Regions from separate parts of the Rahnella sp. CJA17(1/100) genome, predicted to be linked through region 2. Evidence: predicted binding sites of a transcription regulator. Region 2 holds the regulator's gene; each other region holds the start of a gene.
What was found. Region 2 encodes Fur, which represses iron uptake genes when iron is present. Its sites were predicted from a motif close to ATAATAATGAGAACNACTATCAA; they were not measured.
Positions count from the first base shown of each region.

Region 1 (5,926 bases), on a different contig from region 2:
TCAGCAGCCCGCCGAGGATCAGGAACTTGGCACACGGCACGACAACGCTGGCGGTAAAAATGATTGCTGCGATGATGTAATCACCGGCATTCCAGAACCCGGCAATACCGCCCAGAATGGTGCTTTCACTGCCGCGACCGGCAAAACTGTTGTACATCACCGGCAGTAAATTGGCGGGCAGATACAGCAACAGCCCGGTGAGCAGCAATGCCCATGACTGGCTGAGGCTGTCCGGCAATCGCGGATGCAGCGGCGCATGGCAGCGCGGACACGGCAACGCCCGCACGCCAGGCATCTGTTCGCAGGCCAGTCCGCAGACATGACAGCGCACGATGCCCTGCGTTAATGCGTGCGGAACCGGCGTCATTCGCGCTGGCCTTTCAGCGTTTTGAGGCTCCACAGCGGGTGGAAATCCTGATGGTTGATCACCGGTAATAACAGGCACAATCCGAGCAGCGCCCATGTGCCGGGGCCGGGGGTGATTTGCACCAGCCCCGAGAGTTTGATGGCGGCGATAAGAATGCTCAGCAACGCCACTTCTGCCATGCTCCAGGGCGCCAGCCCGGCCAGCAAACGCATCGCAGAAGCGAGCCCCGGCGCGGCTTTTTTCCGGCAGGCGTGCCATAACACCCAACCCAATAAGAGAATTTGCAGACACGGACAGACGATGATCAGCATGGCCAGCGGAATGGCCAGTGGCGATGCGTAGCTGTACGCCAGCGCCATCGCGGTTTGCCACAACGTTGCCGCCTGCACCTGACCATGAAACTGAATTTCCAGCACCGGAAAGGCATTGGCGATAATGAAAAACAGCGCGGCGGTGACCGTCAGCGCAAACCATTGTTCCAGACTCAGCCAGCTTCCCCGATACAGTACGGCACGGCAACGCTGGCAACGTGCGGCCTCGCCGGACCGCACAGGTTTTCGGGTATACAGACTGTCGCAATGTTTGCAAACGACCTGCTGCGGATAGATTTTCATGGTGATGTCCTGTGTCCTGCCGTCACTTATTTCAGTTGTGCCTGCAACTGTTCCGCGCCTTTATCCAGCCCGGTTTCGGCCGCACTCAGCGCACCCCAGGTCGCGCCAATGTTCAGCGAGTTCGGGTATTGCTTCGCGATATAAGCCTTCAGCAACTGATTGGAGGGGGCGTCATAAATTTCCACCGCATAACTCACGGAGCCGGTGAATGAACCCTGTTTGCCGCGCACTGACTGCACGATGTTGTACGGCCCGCCCATCAGATCAAAGCGGGTGAACGTGCCCAGAAACGCGGTGGTGGTTTGCGCGCCGGTGAGCGTCAGCCGGATGCGTAAGGTGCCGGGGGTAATAGCGTTGGTCAGCGGGAAACGCCCGCCGACACTTTTGCCGAACTGCTGCTGCATGTACGCCGCCAGTTGCTGTTTTTGCTCCGCCGTGACGTCATCAAACTGGGCATCCTTGCCCTGATAAATCACCACCGGATCGAGGATCGCGCGGCTGTATTTATTCCAGTCCGTCGGGGTGTTGTAGCTGTATGCGATATGGCCTGAATCGTCCTGGGTATCAGGTTTCATTTGTGGAGAAGAGGTGACCCCGGTGTAGGGCACAGGCTGGGTACTCGCGCACCCGGTGAGAAAACCCAAAGAAATCAAAGCCGCCAGAGAATAGCCGTAAACGGATGCAGACATTTTTCCTACCTTTTTAAGAATCGTCACGGGACGTCGGTTTCGGTTTATTTCAAAACCGTACGGTACGGTTCATTTATGGAGTAATAAAATTCCCATGTCAAGAAAATGTACAGGTGGGTTTAGTTTTGAGGAGAAGGTCACAAGGCGTAAAAAAGGCGTCATGTTTGCACATGACGCCTTTGATGTTGTCCGTTCGGGCGTTATCGGTTAGAAATCGACGTTCACGCCCAACTGGAAGCTGCGACCCGGCATCACGGCCAGCGCTTTGTTGTACTCATCCTGATTGGTGGTTTCGGTCAGGGTGCGGCTGCTCAGGTAATCCCAGTATTTGCGGTCGGTGATGTTATAAACGCCACCGCTGAGTTTCACGTTCTTCGCGACTTTCCAGTAGGCCGTTGCATCCACCATACCGTAGCCCGGCACATTCATGTATTCGGTGGTGGAACCCGTGATTGGCGTCCCGGCATTGGTGTAGCTCTGTCGGTTAGTCGCTTCGGCTTTTTTGCCTTTCACGAAGGTGGCGGTCAGGGCGGTGCCGTAGATGCCGGATGGCGCATCCCATGCCACGCCAGCCACAAACTTCATTGGCGGCACGCTGTCGAGGTCAACATATTTGTCGCCATCGTAGCTGGATTTCGATTCACCCTTGGCATAACCCAGTGCGAAGGTGGTGCTCAGGCCATCAACGCTGCTGAACCAGGTACCGTAGTTAATTTTGGTACTCAGATCGCCACCGTAGATAAAGGCTTCATCGCGGTTTTCTGCCTGATAAATCGTATAAATATTGGAGGGCACATTGGTGAACATACCCGGGCTGCCCGCGCGGGTGTAACGGGTGTTAGCAATGAAGTTTTTGTAGGTGTTATAGAAGAGGGAAGTCTTGAAGGTCACGCCTTCCGTGGCTTCGCCTTTCATGCCCCATTCAAAGTTATTGCTGGTTTCGGTTTTCAGATTAGTGTTACCGATCAGCGCGTACTGACCACGGCCTGCATAGTTAGAACCGAGGTTCCAGGAGCCGTAAAGCTGGCTGGCATCCGGGAACTGGGCACCGCGCTGGTACTGCAGGTAAGTCATCAGCTTAGGGGTGATGTCATAGGTGAAGGCCAGTGATGGCAGGGCCTGTGTATCGGAGTTGGCTTTACCGTACAGAGTGGAAACCTGATCTTCAGAAACAATGCTGTTGGACAAGTCTGACAGGTTTTCTGCCTTGGTATTCTGATACGCGACACGCACCGCAGGCACCACAGAGAAGTTATGGCCGTCGAGGTCAAACTTGATGGTGTCTTGCAGGAAGCCGCCGAGGATATACGTCCGGCTGTTAGCTTCCGGCTGCATGATAGTCGTGAAAGCACTTTGATCCGGGCTTTCGCGGAACGGACGTTCAGTGTTGGACACGCGGCCGTTGATACCGGCACTCAGCTCATGACGACCCAGCGTTTTTAGCCAGCTGGTCTCCGCGCCGTAGGTGTTCACGTCATAGTTTGAGTAGACGTTCATCATCTGCTTACTTTCGTTTGGCAGATAGGTGTTGTCGTGTGCCTGGGTGTACTGGTAATACACTTTCGAGACGATGGCATCCAGGTAATCGTTGAATGGCGTCCATTCATCTTTCAGGCTCGCGCCCCAGCGGCGGGTGTTACTTTGCTGTTGTGCGGTACCCAGAATCGCGCTGCCAGCATTGTTCCAGGTATCGTAATGGGTGTGGTTCACTTTCTCGTAGTAATCGAGGGTGCCGGTGACTTTATGTACATCATTCGGCTGCCAGATGACTGACGTCATAATGGCGTCAGAGTGCCAGTTGGCCGGATACGCATCGAGCGTATCGCTGTTGTTGCTGGTTTCCTGGCCGTCGCGGCGGCTGATGGCGATCAGGCCCCGCAGGGTTTCGTCACCGGCGGCAGCGGTGATGCCGTTGTGCCAGGAACGATCCGAAGAATCATAATCAGACTGGTAACCGAAATAGACTTCCTTGCCCGGACGCAGGTAATCGTCGGCAGATTTTGGCAGGAAGGAAACGGCACCGCCGATGGAGGTGTTGGCGCGATCGGCTGATGTGGCGCCGGATTCAATATCCACCTGACCGTAAATATACGGGTCGATGTAATCGCGGCCAATACCAAAGGTGTTCAGGCCCGCACGGCTGACGTAGCTGCGCCCGGTAGCGTTTGGCTGCGGTATACCGTCGACGTCAATACCGACGCGGTTGCTTTCCAGTCCACGGATGTTATAGCCGGTATAACCGCTGCGGTCGAAGCCGCTTTTGCCGTTGCCGGAGCCGCCACTCGCGCCGGTCGCGGTGATCAGCGGCTCATAACGCATGATAGTGCCGAAATCATTACCGCCTTTTCGCTGCATTTCTGCCGCCGTGATGGTGGTTTTCGAGCCTGGTTTTTTATCCGGCATCGTTTCGGTGACAGTCATGACTTCTTCATTGTTCTGCGCCAGATCCTGCGCGGTACGCACCGCCGGTTTTTTTTTGATGGCTTCAGAAGATTGCGTATTGCTTGCTGTGAGATCGGTATTGTCTTTAACGGCTTCCGCTGCATTTACGTTAAAGGTGGTGGTGAGAATCGTCCCCATGAAAATGACGTTTTTCACCAAACCCTGCTGTGTAAAGGATTTGAACATTTGTTATAAGTCCTGGACTAATTTTTTTAAGTTCTGCTCGCATTTACTGCCTTTCGACAAATCAGACGCGCTGGTCATCTGCATGCAATTCTTCCGTGAAAAGGCCATTGTCCTTATAAAATATGGGTTTATTTAACATCCGCACCCATTTCGGCTTCGTGAGAATGATAATGATACTGATAATTGTTATCAACAAAATGATAAAAAAAATGTAATTCTTAACGAAATCTTTGCAATTCGTCTTTCGAAACGGGCCAGGGGGGCGCGGCTTTACAAGCCGGAAAGGCATGGTTAGAGTGGGTACAAATAGAAACTGTACCGTACAGTTAAGGAGTGAAAATGAAAGTACGTACCGAGGCCAGAAGGGATGCGATTGTGGATGCCGCGGCGGAATTATTTCAGGAGTGCGGCTACGAGCGTGCTTCGATGAATGAGCTTGCCCGGCGGCTTGGCGGATCAAAAGCCACACTTTACAATTACTTTCCCTCCAAAGAATCGCTGCTGGTGGCGGTGGTTAAAGCCTACGCCACCGGGCATCTTTCCGATGCCGTTGACGGGCTTTCCGCCCCCTTGCCTGATCTGCCGCTTGAAACGGTGCTGACCCGTTTTGGTGAAAGAATGTTGCTGGTGCTGACCAACGACGGTACCGCGCTGGCGGTATACCGGATGGTGATTGCCGAAGCCGGGCGTTCTGACATCGGTATGTTGTTTCACGATGCCGGTCCGGGTGAAGCCATCGAATCACTGGCGGCATTTTTAGCGCTGGCGATGCAAAAAGGGCAACTCGGCAATGCCGATGCCGATTTGCGCGCCCGCCAGTTTCTGGCGCTGGTGACGGCGCAAACCAATATGCGTTTGTACCAGAGCGACCCTGCGCCACTGGACGTCATCGAGATCAAGCAACTGGTGAAAAACGCCGTCGAGATGTTCCTGTACGGCGCCGTGCGCTAGCCATTTTTCCTCCGGCCACTGCAATCCGAAGCCATCCACCGCGATGGCTTTTTTGTTTTTCCTTACACTTTCCGGGATTGCGGAAAACATGACTAAGATATATCTTTCAGCAAACCTTACCGCAAAAGAGAGAACGTGATGGCACAACATCGCACTGAAACCCCTGCCGCAAATCTGCCGGTTCGTGTCAAAAATGAACTGGTTTTCCGTCATATCACGGTAAAAAACAGTGAAACGATTTCCGGCTGTTTTAAACGCATTGTATTAAACGGCGACGAGCTGAGCGGGTTTACGTCACGCGGCTTCGATGACCACATCAAACTGTTTTTCCCGGCGAATCCGGGGGATGTCATTACACCACCCACTGCAACCGAAGAAGGGATCGTGTGGGGCGAAGGGCCGCGTCCGCTGAACCGCGAATACACGCCGCTGCATTACGATGCACAGACCAACGAACTGACGCTGGATTTCTATATTCACGACGGGGGTGTCGCCAGCGAATGGGCGGCGGGTGCGAAACCGGGCGATAAACTGATCATCGGCGGGCCACGTGGTTCACTGATCATCCCGACTACCTATAAATGGCAGTTGTATGTCTGCGATGAAACCGGTCTTCCGGCAGTGAAACGCCGTCTGCGCGAGCTGAAACAGGCGGCGTCTGACGCCAAAATCACCGT
Region 1 covers NZ_CAWOJA010000011.1:239,295-245,220, forward strand. The annotation lists gene AACU55_RS07395 (paraquat-inducible protein A) at 1-367, opposite strand, end outside; gene AACU55_RS07400 (paraquat-inducible protein A) at 364-981, opposite strand; gene AACU55_RS07405 (DUF3313 domain-containing protein) at 1,008-1,670, opposite strand; gene AACU55_RS07410 (TonB-dependent receptor domain-containing protein) at 1,878-4,250, opposite strand; gene AACU55_RS07415 (TetR/AcrR family transcriptional regulator) at 4,638-5,249, shown strand; gene AACU55_RS07420 (siderophore-interacting protein) at 5,388-5,926, shown strand, end outside.
Region 1: a site for Fur is predicted at 4,469-4,491, ahead of AACU55_RS07410 (TonB-dependent receptor domain-containing protein). Genes of this name have one in related genera too.

Region 2 (5,926 bases):
CGTGGCGGGCTATCGCCGTATGTGCAGGATGAATATCGCGACGCGATTGCCCGACAATTTCCGCAGGCCAAAGCGCATGTGGTGGCGGGAGCCGGTCATTGGGTGCACGCGGAAAAACCCGATGCAGTACTGCGCGCGGTGCACCGTTTCATCGATGCGGCCTGAGGTTTAACATCCTGGGGATAAATTGTGCAAAAAGTCTGCACAGCTTAAGAAGTTATCATGAAATCAGGGTAATCAGGCGTTGTGAACCCCTGGTGCGCCAGTGTATGATTGCGCGCTATAATTTTGCCGCCCCGTTTACTCACAGTGAGTCGCGGGAGGTGAATTGGGTCAGGGTTTCTTAGCCCGAAATGTGTGAAACGCTCGTCAGGAACCGGCTTGCGGTTTTCCGATGTAAAAACTTCCCTGGTTGTACCGCTACCTATGGCAAAAGAACAACTGGATCGCACGACGATTGATCTGTTCGCAGATGACCGTCGTCCGGGGCGTCCAAAAACAAATCCGCTATCCCGTGATGAACAGCTCAGGATCAATAAGCGCAACCAGTTACGCCGCGATAAAGCGAGCGGCCTGCGTCGTGTGGAGCTGAAAATGAATGCCGATGCTGTTGATATGCTCAATAAGCTGGCAGAAGAACGCAATATCAGTCGTAGCGAATTGATTGAAGAGATGCTGCTGTCGCATCTTAACGGTCATGAAGGCTGATTGAAAAGCGGGTAACCCTCTCAGGCTACCCGTTTGTTTTTTCTTACTTATTCCATATTAATTCACGTCTTCCTGCTCAGAACGTTTCCCAGTTTTCAGCACTTTTCGCCGAAAGCATGCTGGTATCCGGACGCAATAACGGTGCGGAAATTGACTTCGCCGGACGTGAACCGACGCTCGTCACGCTATCTTTAAGTTTGAACGTAGCAACGGCATTGTTCAGCAATGAAGCCTGCTCTTCCAGTGATACCGCAGCCTGCGACGCCTGTTCTACCAGCGCGGCGTTCTGCTGTGTGACGCTGTCCATTTCTGTGACGGCAACCGCCACCTGACTGATTCCTTTGCTTTGCTCATCGGATGCAGAGGCGATTTCCGCCATGATGTCAGTGACATGCGTAATTGAGCGCACCACTTCATTCATCGTCTGACCGGCGTTTTCAACCAATTTCGAACCGCTGTCGACGCGGGAAACCGATTCGCTGATAAGCTGCTCGATTTCTTTCGCCGCCTGCGCACTGCGTTGTGCAAGATTGCGCACTTCGCTGGCAACCACTGCAAAACCGCGCCCCTGCTCGCCCGCACGTGCCGCTTCGACGGCAGCATTCAGCGCCAGAATGTTGGTCTGGAAAGCGATGCTGTTAATCACAGAAGTGATTTCAGCAATTTTCTTCGAGCTGCCGGAGATATCTTTCATGGTGCTGACCACGTCTGCCACGATGTTGCCGCCCTTCTGCGCGGTGGTGGAAGCCTCCATCACCAGCTGGCTGGCGTGATGCGCGTTATCGGCATTGTGTTTAACGGTAGCCGTCAGTTCTTCCATGCTGGCAGCGGTTTCTTCCAGCGCCGACGCCTGTTCTTCCGTACGGGAAGACAAATCGTTGTTCCCGGCTGAAATTTCTGACGCGCCCTGATAGATGTGATTGGTGCAGTTGCGGATGGTCTGAACGGTATTGACCAGGCTCAACTGCATCTCGTTCAGCAACGGAATCAGCTTACCGGCGCAGTTTTTACCGAATTCTTCCAGATAAAACGTCAGATCGCCGCTGGCGATCACCGCGAAGTGACCGCGGATTTTATCCAGCGGCTTCACCAGCGCCATCACCAGATAACGGTCAGTCAGCAATAAAATCACCAGCCCGATACCAAATGCCGTCAGCAGAATCACTTTGCTAAATGACGTCAGATGGGTGGATTGCCGTTGTGCCGCATCAAAATCGACAGCGATCTGACCGCTGACTTTCTCCATCGATGAGCCAAAGCTGCGGCTCAGTGCAGGTACGGTGGAATTGGCTAGCTGGTTATAGGACTCCGTATTTTTGCTGCGGGCTGCGTCGAACAATGGCGTGACGCCCTGCGTGATCAGATTTTCCCAACTGGTGATTAATTCCTGCACGGAGGAATCTTCCAGCCCCGGATGCGGTGCCGCTTTAAAACTGGCCAGAGCCTGCGTCAGCCCACTGAGTGATTGTTTGGCGGTATCAAAAATTTCCGGACCTTTTGACGGATCGGCCTGAAGCTGTGCCACGGCGCGGCTCAGGCGCGTCACGGTACGAAAATACTGATCATTTCCTTTATTGATCAGCGCCATATTGTTGACCAGCTCGGTACTATTTTTGGTATTTTGGGTCAGTGTGTCCAGTGAGGTGACGGTGTAAAGGGAAACACCTGCCCACATGACGCAAAAGATGCCAAGAATGGTTAATAAAGCGGCCCTGATGGTGATATTTTTTAAAAACTGCACGATATGCCTCTCTCGAAACATGTCTGTTTCTGGCCTGAGGATTGACGGGGATGCGGAGAATCAAGACAGGTAACCAGCAGGCAAGTGCCCCAGGACATGTTTGAACACCTCTCCGGGCATCGATTTCTTTATTATGTTGAGATTGCTCCCGAATCATCTATCGGCGGAATGTTCTCGAAATTTAGTATTGTGACGACTTATTTCTCAAACTTGCTTTTGACCTTATTAAGCCTGAGGTTAATTCGCCGCGGGTGAAAGCACACAAAGGCGATAACACTTAAAAATATTGCCCGATAAACTTATTTCCCAGTTAAGAAGGCGAGCAGAAGCATATTCTCCGCCGCACGAGTTTGCTATCATCTGCATTATTATTGCCTGCGTTGCAGAGCACTTCATTGAGAACAAGAGGTTAGGTAATCTTATGGCCGTTGTAGGTATCTTCTTTGGATCCGATACAGGTAACACCGAAAACATCGCAAAAATGATCCAGAAGCAATTGGGTAAAGATGTTGCAGAGGTGCATGACATTGCGAAGAGCAGCAAAGAGGATCTGGAAAAATTCGATATTTTGCTTATCGGCATTCCAACCTGGTATTACGGTGAAGCGCAGTGTGACTGGGACGACTTTTTCCCAACGCTGGAAGAGATAGATTTCGAAGGTAAGCTGGTGGCACTGTTTGGTTGCGGTGACCAGGAAGACTACGCCGAATATTTCTGCGATGCGCTGGGCACCGTGCGCGATATCATTGAGCCACGCGGCGCAGTGATTGTCGGACATTGGCCTACCGAAGGTTACCACTTTGAAGCATCTAAAGGCCTGGCGGATGATAAGCACTTCATAGGACTGGCAATTGACGAAGATCGTCAGCCCGAACTGACCAGCGAACGTGTTGATGCCTGGGTGAAACAGATCACAGAAGAACTTAGCCTTTCTGAAATTATTGGCTAAAAACCCTGTTGGCCCTGAGGATTTATTCTACAATTGAAGGGCCAAACTATTACTGAAATTAACAATTTAACTGCTACAAAATTGTAACTTTCGGTCGTATCAAGGTACACTGAGTTCCTCTGTTTTTTCTATTGATCAAGTCGTTGCATTCCAAATGTGACCGGCAATTTGTGATCTTTATTAACAGGCTGTCGTTGACGAGAATTGGCACATTGCGTTAAACGAAGAGACTAAACGAATAATTTTGTGCCGCCGATGCCACAGGCTGCATGCCTCAACTTGATTAGCACATAGTAACAGGACTGAATCCGCATGACTGACAACAACACCGCACTGAAGAAAGCCGGCTTAAAAGTCACGCTTCCGCGCCTCAAAATCCTGGAAGTGCTGCAAGCGCCGGAAGGTCATCACGTTAGTGCGGAAGATCTTTACAAGCAACTGATTGATATGGGTGAAGAAATTGGCCTGGCGACGGTTTACCGCGTTCTGAACCAGTTTGACGACGCCGGTATTGTCACCCGTCATAACTTCGAAGGCGGCAAGTCCGTATTCGAACTGACCCAGCAACATCACCACGACCACCTGATCTGTCTGGATTGCGGTCGTGTGATCGAATTCCGTGACGAATATATTGAAGGTCGTCAGCGTGAGATTGCTAAGAAACACGGTATCAAGCTCACCAACCACAGCCTGTATTTGTACGGTCACTGTGAAGCAGGCGATTGCCGCGAAGATGACTCTTTGCACAACGATAAACCTGCGCAGTAATCTGCACAGGCTTTGACTAAATTAACCGCTGAAAAGCGGTTTTTTTATGTCTGATATCGATGCAGATTGAGCCCGGATAGCAGGCATAAAAAACCCCGGCAAGCCGGGGCATGTTTCGCTGCTGAGATTCACGGCTTAGGTGAATTGTTCGTTTTTATTTCCTGCCATATTTTCCCGCAATCAGCAGCATATGCCTGACCGTCGCCAGTTTTACGCGCCGTCAGACATCGCTGGTAATCCACCACGCGCACCGTCTCCTGTTCTGCAAATTGCTGGTGGGCTTTTTCCTGTTTCAGTTTATTCAGTAACACCTCGCAGGATGCCAGTTTGTCCGGATTGCCTTCTGACGTATTGATACAGGCACGGTAATCTTCCCGCGTTTGGGATATTTGTGCCTGATCGGCGGTAGGTGCACAACCAGCCAGAAGCACGGACGACATCACAATCATCAGTAATTTATTCATCGACATAACGACCTCAGAAAATAGTGAATGGAGCGATGACAATGAATTTCACGTCTTTTTCATCCTGGAATATGTTGCCGTACCCGCCACTCCAGCTAGGAAGATCAGAGTGGTTGTCGTACTGGGTGTAATGCAGTTTGAACAACGTCCCTTTCGCGCGACCTTCCTGAATGGTGTACAGCGCATCCAGACTCCAGGCGCTTTCTTTCAGGCGCTGGCTCTGGTCGTAAGCGGCGTTGGTGCTCGGTTTGGCATCCCACGCATAGACGTACGAACCACCTACCGCTAAGCCCGGTAAATCCCATTTCGCCAGATCATAAAGCACGCCGGCATACACGGCTTTCTCACCGTTGGCGTTGAAGTCAGAACGGTTATCCCACCACACGTCAAGACGACCGTTTGAAGAGGAATAGGTCGGGGTCATACGTTGCAGGAAGTAACCCTGATTCCCTTCCGCTTTCACCATCGTCCCTTCCAGACGCCAGTTAAACTGCCCGGTGGTATAGCCGAAAGTCAGCGCCTGCAGCCATGCCAGACCGTCATACAGACTGTTCGGATCATTCTTGTCACTGATGCGGTCTTCTGCGCCATAGAACTGATAGCTGGTGGTCAGCGGATTACCCAGCAGATCCATTTTGTACGAGGCTTTAGCAAAATACTGATCGACATAACTTTCAGCCTGGCCAAATGCGCCTTCCAGTACGAAGTCATTTTTAAAATCATATTTCGCACCGAGCGAATGAATATAAGAAACGCCGGTTTTCTTGTCATTCTGGCGGAAATCATCCATTTCCAGATGCCACGGCGATTTATATTCATCAGCCCACATATAGGAGAAACTCAGTTCACCCGGGTCACCGAAATCGTGTTTATAACCGGCTTCCGCACCGCGATACGTACCCGGCATAAAGCTCCAGTGCGGTGCGATCAGCGTCTGTCCGGTAGGCTGAATATACCCTGCGTGCCCCCAGAATCCGCCGTATTTGAATTTACCGGCTGCCTTATAAAGACTGACCCCACTTTTATCCCCGGAATAATCTTCGTCGTAGGCGCGGTTGCTGTTGGAAAAGGCGATTTCGTTGGGATGGCCGCTCTCGCTGCTCTCGGCCATTTCAATCGCCGTAAAGGCTGCGATATCAATACCAAACATGTCCCAGGCATAGCCGGAAGAAAAATCGAGGTTCAGGTTAGCGGTAGAATGCGAAAGGTTGGTTGTATAGTCTTTGTAGTGGTCACTCGCCGGATCCATGTCCTTGCGGTCACGTTCACGCTGCCAGTAGTACACACCGCCGGTCA
Region 2 covers NZ_CAWOJA010000044.1:19,323-25,248, reverse strand. The annotation lists gene ybfF (esterase) at 1-165, shown strand, start outside; gene ybfE (LexA regulated protein) at 427-708, shown strand; gene AACU55_RS16925 (methyl-accepting chemotaxis protein) at 785-2,449, opposite strand; gene fldA (flavodoxin FldA) at 2,871-3,398, shown strand; gene fur (ferric iron uptake transcriptional regulator) at 3,711-4,166, shown strand; gene chiQ (ChiQ/YbfN family lipoprotein) at 4,295-4,630, opposite strand; gene chiP (chitoporin ChiP) at 4,644-5,926, opposite strand, start outside.

Region 3 (5,926 bases), on a different contig from region 2:
TCATCTTCTGCTGGTTCCATTCCGTGCCGAACGTCGCGGTTTGCGGCACGCCCAGCTCAAACGGAATACTGACTTCGCTGTGCGCCAGAATGTCGCCCAGAGCGATGGTGTTGAAGTCTTCGTCAGAGAAGATGCCTTCGGTACCGCCCGCCAGCCCTTCATCCATGCGCGAGTTACGGGTTTTTTCGTACTGCACGTAGTTGTTGGTGGTCACACCGTTATCCCATGCGCCTTTGTAGGTCACCGAGTAGGACTGGCGGTAAATGCGGTTAGTCTCTTCACCGTACATGCTTTTCACCAAATCACTGGTGTTGGTGTTCTGCGTGTCGCCTGCGTACAGGTTGCCCTGACGGCTGTTGGACACTTCAAATTCCAGCGACTGCATACGGGCAAAATCCCAGTGCAACAGGGCGTCGATATTCTTATCGATCACGCCTTCGCGACCTGCCGGAACGGTGTCGGCATAGGTGCCGGTACGCTCAGACTGATGACCGTCGTTGATGTACTGCGCGTCAGCCTGCGTTTTGCTGTAGCCACCGAACAGGCGGAAACTGAACTGATCGTTGAGCGGGCCGGAGAGGCTGAAATCGGTACGTTTGGTCGAGCCTTCATCTTTATGTTGTGGTGCGTTCAGATAGGTATTCCAGGAACCGTGCCACTCCTGAGTGTCTTTTTTAGTGATGATGTTCACCACGCCACCCGCCGCGCCGTTACCGTAACGCGCCGCCGCCGGGCCGCGGATCACTTCGATGCGCTCAATCATATCGGGCGGAACCCAGCTTGTGTCGCCGCGGGTATCACGCTCACCGCGCCAGCCCTGACGCACTGAGTTGCGGCTGTTCACCGGCTTACCGTCGATCAGGATTAAGGTATTTTCCGGGCCCATACCCCGGATGTCGAGCTGGCGGTTATTACCGCGCTGGCCGCTGGTAGAGTTGCCGGTAAGGTTTACGCCGGGCATGGTGCGGATAAGTTCGTTGATGTCGCGTGCCGGAGGGCGTTTTTGGATTTCATCAGAAGTGATGGTGGAAACGCCGGGAGCCTGAAGGTTTTGCTGTGCGGCGGTGACAACCAGTGTGTCGCTGGTGTCTTCCGGTGTTTCTGCGGTGTTCTGGCTGGCGTCTGTTGTGCGGGTTGTGGTGCTTTCTGCCGCGCTGACGGGCAAAGAAAGTGCTGATCCCAGCCCGATTAAGGTTGCCAGAGAATAGTGTGGTAGCCTGCTTTTCATAGTGGATTCTGCCCTGAAATCCATCCGTTCCTGCAAAACAGATTTAGTGAACAGGAGGATGGCCTGTTGTGTGTGTATTTTTATCGTCCCGTTTACGGGCGGTAATACACTATTGCAAATGCAAACAATTATCAATACGATTCCCATTCATAATTTGCAGGAAGCAGGTCAATTATTCTGCAAATTATGCCTTCTCTCACTGCCAAAAGACTGTAAAGCGTAAACATGATGAAATCGCAGTTTCCGGAAAAACCCACCGCGCAGGCGATGTTAGCAAGCTCTCAGGCGGGAAGTGCTGAATGGTGGAAAGACATTAAAGCGCAGGGTTCACCCTTGATCGAACGGCTGAATGATGACGTATGCAACGTGACGTTCTTCTGGCGGGATCCGCAGGGCAGTGAGGCGACATCGGATTTCCAGCGGGTGTGGATCAACATCAACGGCATCACCGATCACCATCAGTCTTTACCGCCGCAAAGTCTGCAAAGACTTGCGGGAACCGATGTCTGGTCGCTGAGTATTACGCTGCGCTCCGGCTGGCGCGGCAGCTACAGCCTGATCCCGCGCACCGGGCCCGGCAGAGAGTTCCCGCAGGATCCCGATGCTTATACCGCCATGCTGGCTGCGCGGGAATGGTGGAAAGATATGTTCGCCCATGCGATTTATGACCCGCTGAATCCGAATCAGCCGTGGCCGGGGGCGAAATCTCACGCTCTGTCGCCGTTGCATATGCCCGACGCATTGCCGCAGCCTGCCTGGCGGGAGTTTGATCTCCACGGTGCCGCGTTGCCACAGAAACCGGCAAAACTGCAAACCTATCAGTGGAACAGTGCGCGTCTGGGCAACCGGCGCAAGGTCTGGATCTACACCACCGGCGAAAGCCAGGATCCGGCATCGCGCCCGCTGGCGCTGTTGCTCGACGGCCAGTTCTGGGCGCAGCAGATGCCGGTCTGGCAGCCGCTGATGCAACTGACGCAGGAAGGCACATTGCCGCAGGCCGTCTACGTGCTGATTGATGTGATCGATACACAGACCCGCAGCCGCGAACTGACCTGTAATGCAGATTTCTGGCTGGCCGTTCAGGAGGAGTTATTGCCCGCCGTGGCGACGCTCGCACCGCACAGCAGCGATGCGAACAAAACAGTGGTGGCGGGGCAGAGCTTTGGCGGGCTGTCAGCGTTGTACGCCGGTTTGCACTGGCCGCAGCGCTTCGGTCTGGTACTCAGTCAGTCCGGTTCTTTCTGGTGGCCGCGACGTAATAAATCGCAGCAGGATGAAAATCCTGACGAGGCGGATTTGTTACTGCGTGAGGTGAGTAACGGGCTGGGGGCTGCCAGCCATCTGAAAATTTTCATGGAAGCGGGCAGCAATGAACGACTGATTTATCAGGTGAATAATCAGATGGATGAGCTGCTGAGCCGCACCAAAAACAGCGTGCATTATCGCGTGGTCGATGCCGGTCACGATACGCTGAGCTGGCGCGGCGGATTAGCCGATGGCCTTCAATACCTGTGGAACGAAGAGCCGTGCAGCGCCGGAGATTCAACCGTTACCCAGCGGGATAATTAACGGTGTATGCGAAACCGGGCAGTCGATAATGGCGCAGCGCAGCCCGAAAACCTGTTCGATCAGTGCCGGTGTGACGATGTCTGCCGGTGCGCCCTCAGCCAGTATTTTTCCATCGCGCATGGCAATCAGATGCCCGGCGTAACGACATGCCTGATTCAGGTCGTGCAACACCACCACCAGCGTGCGGCCGTTTTCCTGATTCAGGCGACACATCAGTTCCATCAAATCAATCTGATGCGCGATATCCAGCCAGGTTGTCGGTTCATCCAGCAATAACAACGGCGTTTGTTGCGCCAGCACCATGGCTATCCACACCCGCTGGCGCTGTCCGCCGGAAAGTGAATTCACCGTGCTTTCCGCCAGTTCGAATACTCCCGTTGCGTGCATGGCGTCGTTCACCGCCAGCGTATCTTGTGCTGTCCAGCGGCTGAACAGGCTTTGATGCGGGTAACGCCCGCGGGCCACCAGATCCGCCACACTGATATCGCCCGGTGCCGTTGAGCTTTGCGGCAGCAGGCCGAGGCGTTTCGCCACGTCCCGGGTGCCGTAATCGCCAATCAGCTTACCGTCGAGAAATACCGTGCCGGATTGCGGCGGCATCAGGCGGCTGAGCGTGCGCAATAATGTGGATTTACCGCAGGCATTCGGCCCGATAATCACGGTGAGTTTTCCCTGAGGGATAGAGACGGAGAGTTCGCGGGCGACGATTTTTTTATCGTAACCCAGCGTCAGATCTTTCGCGTACAAAGGGGAAGAGTGTTCAGTATTCATGAGCGTCGCGACTCCCGGATCAGCAACCCAATCAGATAAATGCCGCCCAGACTGACGGTCAGCACGCCTACGGGTAACTGATAGGGCGTGAACAGCCGTTGTGCAGTGACATCGGCGGCGAGCAACAGCAGCGCGCCGGTCAGCGCCGCGAAAAATAAAGCGTGCTGCTGGCTGGCGCAAAGACGACGCGAAATTTGCGGTGACACCAGCGCAATAAAGGAAATTGGCCCGGCCAGCGCGGTGGCCGCGGCGGTCAACGCCACGCCCGCCAGCATCAGCAATAAACGTGAACGCGCTACCGGTACGCCCAGCGCACAGGCGGCATTATCGCCCATTTCGAGCAACCGCATCGGAGCGGATAAGCAACGCGCCAGCATGCAGGCGACGATAATCATCCCGGTCGCCGGCAGGCTTTTCTCCCATGTTATGCCATTGAGCGAACCAGCATTCCACAAGCCAGCCGTCAGCGCCGATTCCAGCGAGGCGTGAATAATCAGCCAGGTATTGACCGCAATCAGCAGCGCCCGTACGCCGATACCGACGATAATCAGGCGGAACGTTTCGATGCCCTGACGCCACGCCAGGGCGTATACCACCAGTGCGGTCACGACGCCGCCTGCCATCGCGCCGGGGAGAAGGTCGCCCGCAGCGCCATTGAACAACACGATAATCAGCAGAACGCCGGTATACGCGCCGGTGTTAAAACCGATAACGTCCGGACTTCCCAATGGATTGCGCAGCAGCGACTGAAAAATCGCGCCGCTGATGCCGAGTGCGGCACCGAGAACCATCGCCATCACCACGCGCGGCAGACGCCATTGCGTGACAATAATGCTCAGGTTTTTCGGCCCGTCGCCGAGCAGGGCGCCGACAACCTGCGACGGCGTCAGTGCCAGTGTCCCGCTACCCAGCGCGTAAACCGCCAGCAGGATCAGGCATAACACCAGTCCGCAGGCGGTCAGAAAGGGGCGCGACAGCAGCAAAGGTTTTTTCAGCGGGCGAGGTTCTGTAAGAGTCTGGCTCATGGTTAACCTCTGTGTAATCCACCGGGACGGCGTACCAGGAAAATAAGCACCGGCGCGCCGATAAAGGCGACCACCACGGAAACCCGCAATTCTCCGGTCACCAGAAAACGCCCGGCGATATCGGCTGCCAGCAACAGCGTCGGGGTTAACACCAGCGTCCACGGCAGCATCCAGCGCGGATCCGCACGACAGATCCAGCGCGCCATATGCGGCACCATCAGGCCGACAAAGGCGATGGGGCCGACAGCCGCTGTGGCGCTGCCGCACAACAACGTAATCGCCAGTAATCCCAGCAACTGCGTGGTGGCGATTTTGGTGCCGAGTGCCGTCGCCAGTTCGTTGCCCATCGACAGATTATTCAGGGAACGGGTCATCAGTAAGCTCAGGGCAACCGCAAAAGTCACCGGCGGTGTGATGGTTTTAATCACGGTAATATTGCGGATATCCAGCGAGCCAGCCTGCCAGAATCGCAACTGATCGTAGACGGTCGGGTTGAGCAGGGAAATCCCCGCAGACATGCCTTCCAGCACAGCGCCGAGCGCGACGCCCGCCAGGGTCAGGCGTACCGGATCCAGCTTTCCGCGTCCCAGCGCGCCGATCATGGCGACCAGCAATGTTGCCAGCAAGGCACCGGCAAACGCGAACCACAAATAGTGGCTGACATCCGTTGCGCCAAAAAAGGCGATACCGATAACCACCGCGAAAGCCGCACCCGCATTAACGCCAAGAATACCGGGATCAGCCAGCGGATTGCGGGTGAGGATTTGCATCAGTGCGCCGGATAATCCGAGCGCCATCCCCGCCAGCAAACCGGCCAGCGTGCGCGGCACACGGGCATCGGTGACAATCACACAGTCCGCCCCTGTGCACTGGCCGTTAAGCGCTGACATCACGGTGCCGGACGACAGCGATTTCTCGCCCAGCACCAGACTCAGCGCCATCATCAGGCAGAGCAAAAACAAGGCAACCAACAGCGCTGTGAGATTTTTTATTGAGCGGGACATCAGTGAGTTACGAACAGTTTTTCAAGCTGATTCAACATGTTGCTGGCGCTGTAATAATCGAGCCTGAACGTGTCGTCACCCATGGCATACACGTGCCCGGCCTGCACGGCAGGTAACTTCGCCAGAAAAGGATTGGTCAGCAGCCGTTGTGCATCAGGCTGACTGGCGGAAAATAACAGCAGCGTCTGGCCGTTCATCGCCTCCGGCATTTTCTCACCGGCAAGCTGGATGATGTCATGGCGTTTGCCCTGACTGTAACTGGCGGCGAAATTCAGCGGAACCGGCGCGAGAGTGAATCCTAACTGCCGGAGCAACTGACCTTGCGGTGA
Region 3 covers NZ_CAWOJA010000093.1:138,714-144,639, reverse strand. The annotation lists gene AACU55_RS25340 (TonB-dependent siderophore receptor) at 1-1,228, opposite strand, end outside; gene fes (enterochelin esterase) at 1,457-2,797, shown strand; gene AACU55_RS25330 (ATP-binding cassette domain-containing protein) at 2,771-3,568, opposite strand; gene fepG (iron-enterobactin ABC transporter permease) at 3,565-4,593, opposite strand; gene fepD (Fe(3+)-siderophore ABC transporter permease) at 4,596-5,597, opposite strand; gene fepB (Fe2+-enterobactin ABC transporter substrate-binding protein) at 5,597-5,926, opposite strand, start outside.
Region 3: a site for Fur is predicted at 1,341-1,363, ahead of fes (enterochelin esterase). Genes of this name have one in related genera too.